4 regions of the Pantoea sp. X-Soil-ISGK-355 genome follow, and region 4 is predicted to be linked to each of the others. Evidence: predicted binding sites of a transcription regulator. Region 4 holds the regulator's gene; each other region holds the start of a gene.
What was found. The regulator CRP, encoded in region 4, controls carbon source genes, mostly activating them, when cyclic AMP is high. The targets are predictions, from matches to a motif close to ATGTGANNNNNNTCACAT.
Positions count from the first base shown of each region.

Region 1: a site for CRP is predicted at 2,176-2,193, ahead of AC6I8J_RS01490 (YjcB family protein). Genes of this name have one in related genera too.
Region 2: a site for CRP is predicted at 2,164-2,181, ahead of AC6I8J_RS13195 (YfcZ/YiiS family protein). Genes of this name have one in related genera too.
Region 3: a site for CRP is predicted at 2,612-2,629, ahead of AC6I8J_RS01660 (nucleoside-specific channel-forming protein Tsx). Genes of this name have one in related genera too.

Region 1 is NZ_AP035971.1:344,264-348,453, forward strand. It holds gene AC6I8J_RS01480 (oligosaccharide flippase family protein) at 1-775, shown strand, start outside; gene AC6I8J_RS01485 (ATP-grasp fold amidoligase family protein) at 784-1,734, shown strand; gene AC6I8J_RS01490 (YjcB family protein) at 1,789-2,070, opposite strand; gene soxS (superoxide response transcriptional regulator SoxS) at 2,325-2,750, opposite strand; gene soxR (redox-sensitive transcriptional activator SoxR) at 2,851-3,336, shown strand; gene AC6I8J_RS01505 (glutathione S-transferase family protein) at 3,376-4,041, shown strand.
Region 2 is NZ_AP035971.1:2,887,685-2,891,874, reverse strand. It holds gene mlaA (phospholipid-binding lipoprotein MlaA) at 1-496, shown strand, start outside; gene fadL (long-chain fatty acid transporter FadL) at 632-1,915, opposite strand; gene AC6I8J_RS13195 (YfcZ/YiiS family protein) at 2,274-2,570, shown strand; gene fadI (acetyl-CoA C-acyltransferase FadI) at 2,729-4,039, shown strand; gene fadJ (fatty acid oxidation complex subunit alpha FadJ) at 4,039-4,190, shown strand, end outside.
Region 3 is NZ_AP035971.1:382,072-386,261, forward strand. It holds gene AC6I8J_RS01650 (LysR family transcriptional regulator) at 7-903, shown strand; gene yjdN (VOC family metalloprotein YjdN) at 976-1,413, shown strand; gene AC6I8J_RS01660 (nucleoside-specific channel-forming protein Tsx) at 1,552-2,418, opposite strand; gene AC6I8J_RS01665 (sensor histidine kinase) at 2,698-4,053, opposite strand; gene AC6I8J_RS01670 (response regulator) at 4,050-4,190, opposite strand, start outside.
Region 4 is NZ_AP035971.1:3,673,437-3,677,626, reverse strand. It holds gene AC6I8J_RS16965 (YccS/YhfK family putative transporter) at 1-1,257, opposite strand, end outside; gene crp (cAMP-activated global transcriptional regulator CRP) at 1,315-1,947, opposite strand; gene AC6I8J_RS16955 (OsmC family protein) at 2,251-2,655, shown strand; gene AC6I8J_RS16950 (phosphoribulokinase) at 3,023-3,892, opposite strand; gene AC6I8J_RS16945 (YheU family protein) at 3,954-4,172, opposite strand; gene AC6I8J_RS16940 (hydrolase) at 4,177-4,190, opposite strand, start outside.

The DNA.
Region 1 (4,190 bases), 3.3 Mb from region 4:
GCTGCGTCTTAATCCGCTCTGGCTGACGCTGTCGATTGTTGCCGTGACACTGGTGCCTTACCTGATCAAGCGTCACAACTTCTATCAGGACCACCAGGATCAGATGCCACCGCGCGAAAAGCGCACCGCCTATCTGCGCTATCTGATGTATGCCGGTCTGCCGCTGGCGATCTCCAGCATCTTTATCTCGGTGCAGGTCAAAGCGGCGCAGATGTTTCTGGCAGGCACGGCGCCTGCGCGCGACCTCGGTCTCTTTGCGGCGGCGAATACTATTTCCGCCTCCTGGATTTTTATCCCGGTTGCGCTTATCACCTCCTGCTTCACTGAAATCTTCAGGGAGCGCGGCGAGGTCGCCATTAAGCTGGCTGCCCGGCTCAATGGCTACGTTATGGCGGTTTCATTGCTGATGCTGCTTGTCATTTCGCTTTACGGCGAGCAAATCATCATCGCGTTGTACGGACCGGAATACACACAGTCAGGAAGTCTCATTACGTTGCTGTCGATAGCGACCAGCTTTTCGGCAATGGGGACCGTAGCGTATCGCTACATGGTCAAAGAGGGAGGATTTAACTACTTGCTGAGGAAAATCATCTGCCTGATGGTCATCAGTCTGCCGCTCTCCTGGTGGTTGATCCAGGGTCACGGCATCATGGGGGCCGCGTGGAGCGTTTTCCTTTCAGAACTTTTGTCCCTGACCGTAATGAATTACTTCTTTAAAAACGGCGTCATTCAAAAGATTCAGGTTTCCTCACTCAACTACAAAACATACAAATGAGGTCAGATATGCTCAAGTTGAAAGAAGAACTCAGAAAAAGTGTGCAGTACTTTATCAAGAAGATGCCCTGGGCTTATCAGGACCGCATCTACTACTTCCATAAGTTCAGAAAGCTGCCCAATCTGCGTCAGCCAAAAGTGTTCAACGAGAAGGTGTTGTACCGTAAGTTTATCTTCGGCGATTACCAGAACTACGGTCGTCTGTCAGATAAGTACTCGGTACGCGAATTCATTGCTGAAAAAATCGGTAATGAGTACCTGATCCCGCTGGTACACGAAACCACTGACCCGACCACGCTGAACAGCCTGCCTTGCTGGAGGGGAACGGTGATCAAGCCGAACCACGCCTCCAACATGGTAGAAATACTGCTGGAAGAGCCGGACGCGTTGCGCAAGCAGCAGATCATTCATGACTGCTATCGCTGGCTGAAGACCGATTTCGCCAATGAAGCGCGCGAGATTCACTACCGCTACATCAAGCCACGCATCCTGGTTGAGAAGTACATTGGTGATGGCAAAAGCGCGCCGATCGATTACAAATTCCATATGTTCAACAAGCGTGATGGCCGGTTCGAATATGTGCTGCAGGTAATCTACAACCGCTGCCAGCCGCTGCTGTCGATGAACTTCTACGTGAATAACCTCAATGAGGCCTATCACAAGATTCGCGATACCGGGCTGGATGTGTCACCGATTATGCCGTCACTGGAACATGCGCTCGAACTGAGCAAGAAGCTGGCCAGCGATTTCGACTACGTGCGTGTGGATTGGTATATCCATGACGAGCATATTTACTTTGGCGAACTGACCTTCACCCCAGGTGCAGGGCTGGTTACCGGATTAGATCGTGGTTTAAACCAGATGATGGGAGATATGTGGATTCAGGACCGCCGCGGAACGCAGAGCCCGGGCGTTACAGTGCAGGATGTTAATATTCCTGCCATGTTGAAGAAAATTTAAGTTCACACAGCAATATAAAAAACCCCGCTAAGCGGGGTTTTTTATGCGTAAAAATCAGGGCATCGGCCAGTCAGCAGGCGCCTGGCTCATCGCATCGATAAAGGCGTGCTTTGAGATTTCCACGAAGTTATGTACGTTTTCCATGCTCAGGGTAATGCCCATCAGACCGGTAACAAACCAGCAGGTCATGCCTAAACCAATCCCGCCACACATAAAGGCCATCACGTGACGGCTATCCTGACGAAGTTTGGTTTTCAGGGTGCTGGCAAAAAACATCATGATTGCGCTCAGCAGTTCCCAACGCATAACAAGAAAACTGGCGGTTAACGTAGCCATCGGCCGGACCTCACTATCAGTAAGTATTCCTGACAATCTGCGGACATCACCGGCGACAAAAAAGTGTGTCAGGTAGGACTTTTTTGCCGTCAACCCAGGTTCAAAGTGTGACTTGGGTCACATTATATCACCCGATTTTAAATTTTGAACAAAATTTGACTCTTGTATGGTAGTGGTGTGCAGAAAAAATGAGCAGTAGAAGAAGAACGGCGGGGAAATCAGACAGATGCGCCCGGAGCGGGCGCAGCGAAGAATTAACGGACCGGGCAGCACTCGCCGGTCGTGCGCTGGGTAAAGCTGTTGATCGGATCGTTACAACCGAAACTCAGCAGGCGAGGGCGCTGAATCGCCTGGCGTCGCATGGTGTGGCGGTAAGCGGTCGGGGTCTGTGAAAACTGACGACGAAACACCCGTGAAAAAGTTTGCTGCGAGTCATAGCCATACTGCATCGCGATATCAAACACCGGACGCTGTGTCTGCGATAGCGCTTCTGCGGCCAGCGTCAGGCGGCGCTCACGAATATAGCCACCCAGCGTCTGTTTCGTCACGGAACGGAACATACGCTGCAGGTGCCATTTCGAATAGCCTGATTTTGCCGCAACCTCATCAATCGACAGGCTCTTATCGAGGTTCTGGTCAATCCAGTCCGTCAGGGAATGAATGATCTCTTCTTGCATCATGGCCTCATCCTTCTGGTGCTTAATAAGGGGTAATGGGAGTTTAGGGGTTTCAACGGAGAAGAAGTATAATTCCTCAAGTTAACTTTAGGTAAAGGGTCTGATGAAAAAAGAACGTAACTATCCAAAACCGGTCTTAACACCCGGGGAAGTGGCGCGCCGCAGCGGTGTGGCGGTCTCGGCGCTGCACTTTTATGAAACCAAAGGCCTCATTTTCAGCACCCGCAACAGCGGCAATCAGCGCCGATACAGCCGCGATGTGCTGCGACGCGTGGCGATCATCAAGATTGCTCAGCGCATTGGCATCCCGCTGGCGACGGTCAGTGACAGTCTCGACCACATTCCGCCAGATAAGCGCATGTCGACGACGGAATGGGATGCGCTGACTCAGCACTGGCGCGAAGAGCTGGATAAACGCATTGAAACTCTTACCCGCCTGCGCAATGACCTGGATGGCTGTATCGGTTGCGGCTGCCTGTCGATGCGCGACTGTCCGCTGCGTAATCCCGGCGACCGGCTGGGTCAGCAGGGCTCAGGTGCGGTGCTGCTTGACCCGGAGCAGGATGATAAACATCCGGCTGTGGAGTGACGTCTATACTTGGTGAAGGTCAACACACAGGGAATCATGATGATCACCGTTCACCATCTTGAGAAATCGCGCTCGCATCGGGTGCTGTGGCTGCTGGAAGAGCTGGAAGTGCCGTACCAGATTAAACGCTATCAACGCGAACCGACCATGCTGGCCCCGGAGGCGCTAAAAAAAGTGCATCCACTGGGAAAATCGCCGGTCATTACTGACGGGAACCAGGTGGTAGCAGAATCGGGGGCCATTCTCGAATACCTTGAAGAGAAATATGATCACGAATTCAGGCTGAAAGTGAGTGATGAGGCGTCACGGTTACAGTGCCGCTACTGGCTGCACTACGCCGAAGGCTCGCTGATGCCGCTGCTGGTGATGAAACTGATCTTCGGTCAGATGGGCAAAGCGCCGGTGCCCTGGCTGCTGCGTCCGGTCGGCGCGGCATTTGGCAAAGGGGTGCAGAAGGCATTCCTGGATAAACAGCTAAAGCCGCACAGGCAGATGATCGAACAGCATCTGGCAGCCAATACGTGGTTTGCCGGTGAGCGTTTTACCATTGCGGATATCCAGATGAGCTTTCCGCTGCTGGCACTGGCGCGGCGTGGCGGACTGGATCGGATGCCTGCCACAGAGAAATGGTTGCAGACGGTGCAGCAGCGCGCCGCCTGGCAACGCGCGATTGCGCAGGGCGGCGAGCTTTCGTTGCCAGGTTAATCCTCTCTCCGCCGGCGCATCCTGTCTCATCCCGACTGCGCCGGTGCGAATCCTGCCTTTATATGACATTAACTTTATGGCCTCAGCGTTTCAGGCTGGCTTCCGTCGGGCGTCTGCCAGCCTCCTGCGCCCAATCTTTCTTTATGCCA
Region 2 (4,190 bases), 790 kb from region 4:
CATTCTGGTCGGTAACGGACGTGATGCGGGTATTCACTTTACCCGTTTCTTCCTGAACAGCGTGCTGGGACTGGGCGGTTTCATTGACGTTGCCGGCAAGGCGAACCCGGAACTGGCGCGTGAAGAGCCGCACCGTTTCGGTACCACGCTTGGTCACTATGGCGTCGGCTACGGGCCTTATGTTGAGCTGCCTGCTTACGGCAGCTTCACGGTGCGTCAGGATGGCGGCGACTACGTTGATACGCTTTATCCGATCCTCGGCTGGCTGACCTGGCCAATGTCGATTGGTAAATGGACGCTTGAAGGGATTGAGACCCGCGCGCAGCTGCTGGACTCTGATGCAATCCTGAAACAGCAGAGCGATCCGTACGCCTTTATCCGTAACGCGTACTTCCAGCGTCACGACTTCCTGGCACGTGGCGGCAAGCTCAAGCCGGAAGATAATCCTAACGCAGCCGCGATTCAGGATGACCTGAAGGATATTGACGCCGAGTAATCGCCCGCGCTGAGCAGCCAGGGATGGCGGTTTTGCGTCTTTGTGCAAGGCGTATGCTCCCTGAACCATTAAGCGATCCACGTCCATAAAAAAGGGCGACTCACCAGAGTCGCCCTTTATGATCGTACCATCCAGTCAGAACTTGTAATTAAAGTTCGCACCGTAGAGCCAGGCTTTACCTTCAGAGGTAAAGGTATAAGGCCCTTCTTTCACCGTCACTTTCTGTCCGTGCATATAAGAGATGCCTAAATCAACCGAGGCATCATCGTTAAAGGCATAAGACGTACCCGCACTCAGCCATAAACGATCCTGGTCCGGAATAGAGATAGAGCGCTTATCGGCCGGAACCGGGCTGTCATCAAACGCAATACCGGTGCGGAACGTCCAGTTCTTGTCGTAGGAATAGGTTGTGCCCAGTGCAATGCGGTAGGCATCGTGGAAGCTTTCATCTTTATAGAACAGCGTCTGGCCGTTAGAACCGGTGGCTTTCAGCTCCTGGAACTGGCTCCAGCTGGTGTACGCCATGCTGTAGTGAACCGCCCACTGCGGTGCCACTTTATGCCAGCCCGATACTTCCCACATCTCTGGCAGATTCAGGGTTAACGCGCCAGGAACGGTGGTACCATTGGTGCCAAACGGCACACCTGACACTTCCGGATTATTCACTGCATTCAGTCGGGAAGAGAGGCTGCTTTTGTAATCGCCATCGAAGTCGACTTTCACTTCTGAACGATAGGTAAAGCCGAAGCGGTTATTCTCATCCACTTCATACAGGACACCGGCGTTCCAGCCATATCCCCACTCATCGCCTTTCAGATGGGCAACCTGCGTATCAGCCGGAACGCCCAGTCTTGCGCCTGACTCACCGGCATAGCGTTCAATTTTGGCTTTGGCATAAACCGCATCAAAACCGACGCCAAAACTAAAATGTTCATTTAAACGGTACGCGGTGCTGAGATTAAAATTGCCGGTCACCAGATCGGTTTTACCGCCGTAACCCCCCGCGGTGTAGCCATTATTAAACTCTGTTGCTAAGCCATAGTTAGAGGTTGCAGACGCGCCGATCCACCACTGATCGTTGATGGGCTGGACATAATGAATATTGGGAACCCACTGATTCGGGGCAATATTATTAGCATCCAGGCTGCGTCCGCTGGGACTGCGACCACTAATATTGACATCTGGCGCAATATAGACCGCACCGAGTGAAAATTCCGGACGATCCATTAATGCCATCGTCGCCGGGTTACGGCTGGCTGATGCCGCCGTATCGCCCATTGCCCCTTCGCCTGAATATGCGCGACCTAAACCAATCGTAGAAAACTCATTTAACTGAAACCCAGCTGCGTAAACGTGTGAAGAGACAAGCGCCACTGCAGCCGCCACGGCTGACTTTGCAAACAGGTTTTTATGGTTCATGACCACAACCTCATGTGAATTATTATTTAACGCTATAACGTCGCGTAACAAAGGACGGCGGATTGTAGGGACTGATGTAAAACGCACATATCAGACCAGTGCGGAGAGTATAGGTCCGACCTGTGTGCATGTTGCAATATTGTTTTTAAAATATTTCAGGTTTGATCGTTTAAAATTCGATCTGCATAACAAAACAGCCCTGATTCTGCACAGCATACCGATTCCAGTTTGTTCTGGATCAATTTTTATTGTGATATTCGTCACTTAGCGCCATGTACATGGCGCATCTTTACGCGAGCAGGTAAAATTTCGGCCATAAAATCGCTCAACCCACCAGATCGCTGGTCAGGAGAATGAAATGACTGATGCCATTAAAAAATGCAGTGCGACCGAAACAGCAGCCTGTTGTTGTGTTGATGTGGGCACGGTAATGGATAATACCGATTGCACCGCCAGCTGGTCGGAGTGGTTTGCTCAGCGTGCCGATGCGGAAGCCAAATTAGCTCTCCTCACCGAACGTGCACGTGAAGTTGAATCGGAACCCTGTGTGATTGAGTCGCGCTTCAGTGAGGTGAATCAGGGTGTGCAGCTGGATATCGATTTTACTTTCAGCTGCCAGGCTGAAACGATGATTTTTCAGCTCGGTTTGCGTTAAGTCTCATAACGCCGCATTAATGCGGCGTTTTTCATTTTCGTGTTTCTCTTCGCACTTTTTCCTTTCCGGTATTGGCGGCTCACCCGCTTGTGGTTAACACTGATCAGGTCAGACCTCTTCAGGCAATGATGCCACAGTCCCAGCCACAGGTGAGAACAATGAGCAAAGCGCAGCCGCTGCTGACGCGTGATGGTGAACGCATCGCAATAACCCACGGGTTACGCACCCCTTTTTTGCGCCAGGCGACCGGCTTCCATGGCATTCCCGCCATTGAGCTGGGACGGATGGTGGTCAGCGAATTAATGGCGCGCAGTGAACTGCCGGCTGAGGTGATCGAGCAACTGGTCTTTGGTCAGGTGGTGCAGATGCCGGAAGCGCCGAACATTGCGCGTGAAATTGTATTAAGCAGCGGGCTGAGTGTGCATACCGATGCCTACAGCGTCAGCCGTGCCTGCGCCACCAGCTTTCAGGCGGTAGCGAATGTGGCAGAAAGTCTGCTGGCGGGCACCATCTCTGCCGGTATTGCCGGTGGCGCAGACTCTTCGTCGGTGTTGCCGATTGGGGTCAGTAAAACGCTGGCCCGCGCGCTGGTGGATCTCAATAAAGCCCGCAGCTTCGGTCAAAAACTGCACATCCTGCGGCGTCTGCGTCCGCGTGATCTGCTGCCGGTCCCGCCTGCAGTGGCGGAGTATTCGACCGGCCTGCGTATGGGCGACACTGCGGAGCAGATGGCTAAGCGTCACGGCATCACTCGCGAAGCACAGGATGCGCTGGCGCTGCGATCCCATCAGCATGCCGCCAGGGCCTGGCAATCCGGAGTACTGAATCAGGAAGTGATGGCAGCCTTTGTGCCGCCGTGGAAAACCGCTATTGACCAGGACAATAACGTCCGTATGAATGCCAGAGCAGAGGATTACGCCCGGCTGCGTCCGGCGTTTGATCGTCAGCACGGCAGCGTCACGGCGGCCAACAGCACGCCTCTCACCGACGGCGCGGCCGCCGTGATTCTGATGCGCGAAGGCCGCGCCCGTGAACTGGGTGTCACGCCGCTGGGCTATCTGCGCAGCTACGCGTTTACCGCGATTGGTGTACAGCAGGATATGCTGCTGGGTCCGGCGTACTCCTCACCACTGGCACTGGATCGCGCCGGAATCACGCTGGCCGATCTGACGCTAATTGATATGCATGAAGCGTTCGCGGCCCAGACCCTGAGCAATCTGCAACTTTTTCGCGACGAGCGCTTTGCCCGCGAGGTGCTGAACCGTGCTCATGCGCTGGGCGAAGTGAATGAAGAGCGCTTTAACGTGCTGGGCGGTTCAATCGCTTATGGTCATCCTTTTGCCGCCACGGGCGCGCGCATGATCACCCAGACGCTGAATGAATTACGCCGTCGCGGTGGCGGGTTAGGACTGGTCACGGCGTGTGCGGCGGGCGGTCTGGGTGCGGCAATGGTTCTGGAGGCCGAATAATGGATCAGAATGCGTTTCACCTGAAGATGCGACTTGATCACGTTGGCATCATTACAATCGATGTCCCTGGCGAGAAGATGAACACCCTGAAAGCAGAATTTGCCGGGCAGATCACCGCCATCATTGCAGAGGCGCGACGCGATCCGCAGCT
Region 3 (4,190 bases), 3.3 Mb from region 4:
AAAATTATGTCTGCCAATCTCAAGCTCCATCAGCTGCGCGCCTTCACTGACGTGGCGCGACAGGGCAGTATCCGGGCGGCAAGCCGTCTTTCCGGGCTGTCACAACCGGCGTTAACTAAAGCGATTCAGGAACTGGAGCGCGAGCTGGGGGCAAAGCTGTTTATCCGCCGTCAGCAGGGCGTAGTGTTAACCGATATCGGTGATAACTTTTTTCGGCATGCCAGCCTGGTGCTGGCAGAGCTGCGGGTCGCCGAAGAGGATATTCAGCAGCGGCTGGGACTGGGTGGCGGTCAGGTGAATATCGGCGTTGGTGGCAGCGTGGCGCGCACCATTATGCCGCAGGTGATTAACCAGTTTCATCGCGAATACCCGCTGGTGAAGGTGCGCATCGTCGAAGGCCAGCTGGTGTCGATGGTGCATGAACTGCGTCAGGGGGCACTCGATTTCACCATTAATACCTACGATCAGAGCCATCTCGATCAGGAGCTGATGTATGAGCGGATGATGGAGCGCGAGTACAAGGTAGTGGTGCGCAAAGGCCATCCGCTGGAAAAGGCGCGTTCTCTGGCGGAGTTACAGCAGGCGGACTGGACGATGCCAACGCCGAAAGGCAGTTACTACCGCTTGTTGCACGATCTGTTTGGCGAGCGCGGCATGGCACCCAAAATCGTGGTGACCTGTGAAACCTTTATGGCCTGCACCAGCCTGGTGGCGCAAAGCGATTTCATCAGTATTCTGTCGGTCGACGTGATTGACGATCCCATTCTGGGGCGGTCGCTGGTGGCGCTGACGCTCGACGAGCCCTTACCGAAAGCGATCTTCTATCTGATCCAGCGCAAAGACACCGCGCTGACGCCGATGAGCAGTTATATGGCACAACTCTTTCGGCGTTATTGTCAATGAAATCAGTGGGTAAAGTCGATCGTCTACACTATAGAGGTACTGTAAAAATCCACCCGACAAATAGAGGTTACGATGCAAGTCAGTCCTTATCTGTTTCTCTATGGCCGTTGTGAAGAGGCTATCGACTTTTATCTGCAGGCGACCGGGGGAGAGCTGCTCTCTAAAATGAAATTTGGTGATATGCCGGATCAGGGTGAGCAGGTCGGCGATCAGTCTGCCGCGCCGCAGCCGCCAGAAAAGATCATGCATGCCCAGCTGCGTATCGGTGACGGTGAGCTGATGCTGAGCGACGGCAATACTGAGAAGCCGCCCGCGTCTGAACATGCCGGTTATGCGGTCAGCCTTTCCACCACTGATGTCGAAAAGGGTAAAGCCTGGTTTGAGAAACTGTCGGCAGGCGGCAAGGTGACAACTGAGTGGCAGGAGACATTCTGGTCGAATGGATTCGCGATGTTCATTGATAAGTTCAACATTCCGTGGCGCATCAATGTCGAGAAGCCGCAGGGATAAACGACGTTCAGATGCAGGACTGAGTGGCTAAACCTGCCTCTCAAAAGTTGGCCTGGAGGAGAGCTGGCCTGGAGGCGTTAATGCCCCAGGCCAGTTCTCCTGTGCAACGGGCGTTTTTTCAGCCGCCCGTCATCATTATCAGAAGTTATAACCCGCTACCAGGTAGTAACCCCAGCCAGTCGATTTCACTTCAAATGGCCCTTTGCCGAAGTTCAGCTCCTGACCATCCGCCCACTGTCCGCCGTTGTGGAAGTAACGCGCCACTGCAGAAATATGCCAGTGATCGTAACCCAGTGACAGAATGTGGCTGGAGGCGATAGAGTTGCTGGTGCGTGATGAACCGCCTTTCTCGTTGAGGTCAGAACCCCAGTCGAAGTTGGTGAAGCCCACATAGCCCAGATTACCGCCCCACAGCGTGGTGATTGGCACGAAGTATTTCACCTTGAAGCGATAGCCATCCCAGCTGTTTTCGTTTGCCGCGCCGTAATTTTCCCACTGATATTTGGCGTAGACGTTCAGCGACAGGCCGACATCGCTGTGCGTATCGATATCGGTGCCCAGACCCATATACCAGGTGTTCTGGCGGTTGTCGCTGTTGCGGCCCATATCGTAGATATAGTTATTGGCGAAATACCACTCTTTGAACGGGCCAAAGGCCAGGCTGGTGCCGGTTAGCTTATCGATAGAGAAGCGCGGTTCAATCTCCATAAACATCGGTGAACCGTGGTCGAACACGCCGTTGGCATTGCTGTTGCCCACGCCGAAGAAGTTAGGCACGTCCAGATAGCCGTAGAAATCGAACCACTCTTTCTTCGCAAACGCTTCATATTCCAGATAAACGTCGTTATTAAATTGCGGTCCGAAACGCGTGTGGTAGCTGCCTACCACGTTCACGCTCTGATGCCACCAGTCGGAGACATACTGTGGATCGCTTTCAGCGGCCTGCGCAGCACCACTCAATGAACATGCCAGCACGGCACCTGCTATCAACGTTTTATATTTCATTATTATCAGCCACATGCTTTTGACCGCCGCACACCAGACGCAGTCAGAGAGAAATCGGTCCCTTGATGGGAATGAGGGTTTCACAGCGAATAACAACCCGTTCTTCAGCCCGCGTAGCGTGCCTGTAACAGATCGATAGAAAATAGATTTTGCTCACGTTTGTCAAAAAGTGTTGCATTACAATTCAGCTAAAATGTGACGAACTTCACAATAACGATGTGGATCGAACGGAACCAGGCAACCGTTTACGTTGTCTGGTTCGTGATCAAACAGGCGGGATCAGGGAAGGGTGACGCGAACCTGCAAACCACAAACAGCACCCTGTGGTGTCAGGCAGTTGGTAAGGGCAACGTGGATCTGATGTTTCTGTGCGACGTTACGCACAATGGAGAGTCCCAGCCCGCTGCCCTGGGCTTTAACGTCAGGCGAACGGGTAAAACGGTCGAACGCGCGTTCGATAAAGGATTCCGGCATGCCCGGTCCGTTATCGACAATATCGACCACCGTTTTGCCCGCCACCCGATGCAGCAGCACATCGACCAGGCTGCCTTCCGGCGTGTGCAACATAGCGTTACCAATCAGGTTGTCGAACAGGCTGCGCAATTCAGAACGGCTGGCCTGCAGACGGTACTGCGTGGAGCCATTAAAGCCGATATCAATGCCGCGTTTGTCCGCCACCACCATCAGCTGCTCAATGCTCTCTTTCAGCAGATCGTCCAGTTCAATATGCTCCACGCTGGACACCACGCTCTGGTCATCCTGGCGTGAGACATTGAGTAACTGTGTGACCAGGTGACGGGTGCGCGTGACGCCCGCTTCCAGCTGGCTGAACTGACGGCTCGCTTCGCCTGGCTGAATATGCTGACGCAGGTTTTCCAGCTGTAACGTCACCGCTGTTACCGGCGTACGCAGCTCATGGGCAGCATCTTCCAGGAACTGACGCTGCGACGACCAGGCGTCACGCAGCTTACTCAGCAGCGAGTTGTAAGCGGCTACCAGCGGCAGGATCTCATCCGGTAAGCCCTCAGGTGAAACATTGTGCGGATGATGTGTCTCCTGCGCCGCAATCTGACGTGAAGCGACCTGCAGATCCCGGGTGATCTTGCGCACCACCAGCCAGATCACCAGCAGCGACAGCGGCATCATCAGGATCATCGGAATGATCGCCGACAGCGCCCGCTTAACCATCGAGGCTTTCATGTAGCTGAGGTTGTGCATCACCTGGATGGTTTTGATCTCGCTGCCGGGCATGCCGGGCCGGGTAAAAATACGCCATTCACAGTCGTCGCACTGACCCACATGCACATCGTGATATCCGCGCTGATTTTGCAGCGGAGCCTGTAACTCCGGCCATGAGCTGGCCCGCAACTGGCCCTGATCGTCCCAGAGCTGAACTACAAAGGCGCTTTTTGCTTTGTCCGGCGCAATGAGCATCGGCATCAGGGCGGGCATCTGTTTATTAGTGGACCAGGCATCAGCGATTTTTGCCAGCTGATCGTCCTTCATGGTACCGACCATATCGCCGTAACAGCTGAAGAAATACCATGTGACGCCGCCGATCATCAGCAGGTGAATAACCAGCAGCGTAGAGAGAAGTTTGTTGCGCAGTGAGCGCATAAAGCGGAAAGGTTTCATATTGCCGGAACCCGCCAACCCAGCCCGCGCACGTTACGGATCACGTCGTTGTCGAGCTTGCGACGCATGCCGTGGATCAGCACATCTACTGCATTGCTGCTGACCTCATCGCCCCAGCCGTAGATACGGTTTTCCAG
Region 4 (4,190 bases):
AAAGGTGCCCAGCGCCCGGTGCTGGATACGGACGCGGGTGGCGCTGTAGCCGTTCTGGCTGACGAACATAATGGTCATCAGGATCCAGTAGGGTTTAGGGATGTTGAAGAACAGCGCCAGCGCGCTGCCCAGCATCAGCATCACCGCAAAGCGACCCGCCGTGCGCAGCGACGACGAGCGAAACGAGAGATAACTGCGCAGCGCCGGTAACAGCGGCAGGCGGCGCTGGCGGTCTGCCATCAGATCGCGCTGGTAAAGCGGTTTCTGGGTGCGTAGCACCCGCGCAATGCGGTTGAAGTGATAAAGGCAGAAGTTACCCACCGGATTATCGGGATGCTGATGGGCAATTTTCTCCAGTGCGCCGAGCTGTTTATCCATCGCAAAGCGGTCGGGTAACTGGTGATAAAGAATGTTATCTGCCAGCACCCGCAGCCGGGCCGAGATGGTTTTGGCATTCCAGCGGATCACCGCTTCAGCATGGCTTTGCTCCACCAGCTTCTGGACTTCTTCCGGCCGATGCAGGCTGACCGAGATATGCTCCTGCAGATCGAGGGCCACCTGGAAAGCGCGCGTCAGCCTTTTATGGCTGTGATCGCGGCTTGCCGACAGCATATGCATCTGCTGATAACAGGTGTTAATCAGATCGACCACTTTCTGCTGACGGGCCAGCAGTGGCGGCAGCGCCTTTTCCGGATCGGTCAGCTGCGTCAGCAGGGTGTATTTCGCGTCGCAGTAGTTAGCCAGCTCGCGGTAGATCAGGCTCAGGCTTTCGCGCATTGGCTGCTCTTTCCACAGCCAGAACCAGAACCAGTTAAACAGCCCGTACCACAGCGTGCCGCCGATATAGAGCAGCGGGGTGACATAGATGGGCATGCGGCCAATCAGGCTCAGGGTAAAGATGGCGGCAATCAGGGTGCCGGGCAGCAGACGGCCATGCAGCGGGCTGATCTCACCCGTGACGCCGAGCAGCAAAGGCATAGCGAAGAGGATCAGCGGCAGTGGAATCGCATGCAGGGTGAGCCACTGGATCAGAAAGCTGCCGAGGGCAAACAGGCTACCGCCCACAATCAGACGTTTGAAAAAGCGTTTATGCGGCGTATCGAGACCGGCGATATTGCAGCAGGCGGGCACTAATGAGAACAGCAGACCTTTTTGCAGGTCGCCAGCCAGCCAGCCCAGCGCCACCGGCAGACAGAGCACCAGCGTTTGCCGCAAGGCATAATTGACTTCAGGATGGTAAATGATTCGACGCCACATCGGCCCAACACAAACAATAACGGCGTGATGTTGCCATCACGCCGTGGATGACAGGAATTAGCGGGTGCCGTAAACGACGATGGTTTTGCCGTGTGCGGAGATCAGGTTCTGATCTTCCAGCATCTTCAAAATACGGCCCACGGTTTCACGTGAACAACCCACAATCTGACCAATTTCCTGACGAGTGATTTTAATTTGCATGCCGTCGGGATGCGTCATGGCATCTGGCTGCTTCGCCAGGTTAAGCAGAGTCTGTGCAATGCGGCCGGTAACGTCGAGGAAAGCGAGGTTACCCACTTTTTCAGACGTCACCTGCAGGCGACGCGCCATCTGCGATGAGAGTCGCATCAGGATATCGGGGTTAACCTGGATCAACTGACGGAATTTCTTGTAAGAAATCTCCGCCACTTCGCACGCGCTTTTCGCACGTACCCAGGCGCTGCGTTCCTGACCTTCTTCGAACAGGCCAAGCTCACCAATAAAATCGCCCTGATTCAGGTAGGAAAGAATCATCTCTTTGCCTTCTTCATCTTTAATCAGAACCGCGACGGAACCTTTCACGATGTAGTAAAGCGTTTCTGCTTTTTCACCTTGGTGAATCAGCGTACTTTTGGATGGATACTTGTGAATATGGCAATGGGACAGGAACCATTCGAGTGTAGGGTCTGTTTGCGGTTTGCCGAGAACCATTCGCTATTATCCTCTGTTGTAATCGTGCCCAAAATACAGGGGGCAGTTTTCCCTGTCAGGCGGTGAAAGCTTCAAGCGTTTCCTTTTCAGGAAATTATTCGGGCCGCATCAGGCGCAGTGCGCATCATTCTTCCCGGCTTCGCCATCGGGTGACGAAAAATATTTTCAGCACTGTTTGTAGCACAGCTTTTGCCGACTGTCTTCTGTTGTCTCGCTTCAGCTACAGGCGGATTTCTCTGGATTGCTGTTTACCAGGCGAAAGCGTACTCTGGCGACAAAACAGCGTATTCCGGAGCAAAAATCATGCAGGCAAGAGTGAAATGGGTAGAAGGGCTGACATTCCTTGGAGAATCCTCATCCGGCCATCAGATACTGATGGATGGCAATTCAGGTGATAAAGCGCCCAGCCCAATGGAAATGGTGCTGATGGCGGCAGGTGGATGCAGCGCGATTGACGTGGTATCAATTCTGCAAAAAGGCCGCAACGATGTGGCTGATTGTGAAGTAAAACTGACCTCAGAACGTCGTGAAGAGGCGCCGCGAATCTTTACGCACATCAACCTGCATTTTATCGTGAGTGGCAAAGCGCTCCAGGATAAAGCGGTCTCACGCGCGGTCGATCTTTCGGCTGAAAAATATTGCTCGGTGGCCATCATGCTGGGTAAAGGCGTCAACATTACGCATAGCTATGAAGTGATCGAACTTTAGTAGCCGCAGGGGTTATTGCAGACCTGCTAACTTCACTTCCAGTATCTGATGCAGGTTGCTTTAAGACTGTGCCTGGTCCGGAAATCCGCTTTGAGATTGTGCCTGCGTTGTGAACAGGGTCAGAGCGGTTTGTGTCGGTCCGCTGTCAGATTGTGCCTGCATAGGGAATCCGCGTTGATACTGTGCCTGCGCTGGGAACCGGGTCAGATCGGAAAGTCGCTTAAGCCAATCCCTGGCCGCTCGTCCCGCGCCGTCCCTGGCGCGGGACGCTTTCCTTTTCTGACCCGGTTCCCTGCGTGTTAAGCATTTTCGCTGCTGTCAGATTGATCCTGCATTGGCATTAGTCTGGAAAGGCCCTTTTGACCTCTTACTCTATCCGCTTACCTTCCATCAGCCGCTTCACCAGCGGACCCATGATCAACTCCATCGCCAGACCCATTTTGCCGCCGGGCACCACCAGCGTATTGATGTGCGAGATAAACGAGCCCTGCAGCATTGCCAGCAGGTAGGGGAAGTCGATATCTTCCAGCGCCTGAAAGTGGATCACCACAAAACTCTCATCCAGTGACGGAATGGCGCGGGCTGCGAACGGGTTGGAGGTATCGATGGTTGGAACGCGCTGAAAGTTGATATGGGTGCGTGAAAACTGCGGTGTGATGTAGTTGATGTAATCTTCCATTGAGCGCACCACGGAATCCATTACGGCTTCACGTGAATGACCGCGCTCGCCAGTGTCGCGTACCAGCTTCTGAATCCACTCCAGGTTAACAATCGGTACCACGCCCACCAGCAGATCGACCTGTTCCGCCACGTTGTGCTGCGCTGTCACCACACCGCCATGCAATCCTTCATAAAAAAGAATATCGGTGTTCTGCGGTAGCGGCTGCCAGGGTGTAAAAGTGCCGGGCACCTGATTCCACGGCACCGCCTCATCGTAAGTGTGCAGATATTTACGCGACTGCCCCTCCCCGCTGAGACCATACTCTTTAAAGCTCTGCTCCAGCAGGCCAAAGTCATTGGCTTCCGGGCCAAAGTAGCTGACATGACGTCCCAGATCGCGTGCCTTACGAATCGCCATATCCATTTCAGGGCGGGTAAAGCGGTGAAAACTGTCACCTTCCAGCTCCGCCGCATGCAGGTCAAGCTGCTGAAAAATTTTGCGGAACGCCAGGCTGGTGGTGGTGGTTCCTGCGCCGCTGGAACCGGTCACCGCGATAATGGGATGACGTGCAGACATAGAAAAGCTCCCTGTGAGGTCGGACGATGAGCATTGTTATCATGAAAGGGTGCCGGGTGCATCAGCCACGAAATTCTTTACGCGGCATGATATTGACCGATTCATGCAGTTCCGACCACACCAGCACCACTTCACCGGTTTCCAGCTGGCGTCGCACATCAGCCACCTTGTCCAGCAGGCTACGTTCATGCTCGCCATAGTCAGTGCCTTCACGCAGCACAAAGGTTTCAATCAGATTTTCAAGGGTCTCAGGAGAGACCTGTTGCCAGGGAATAATCACGAGATCAGGTATCCAGAA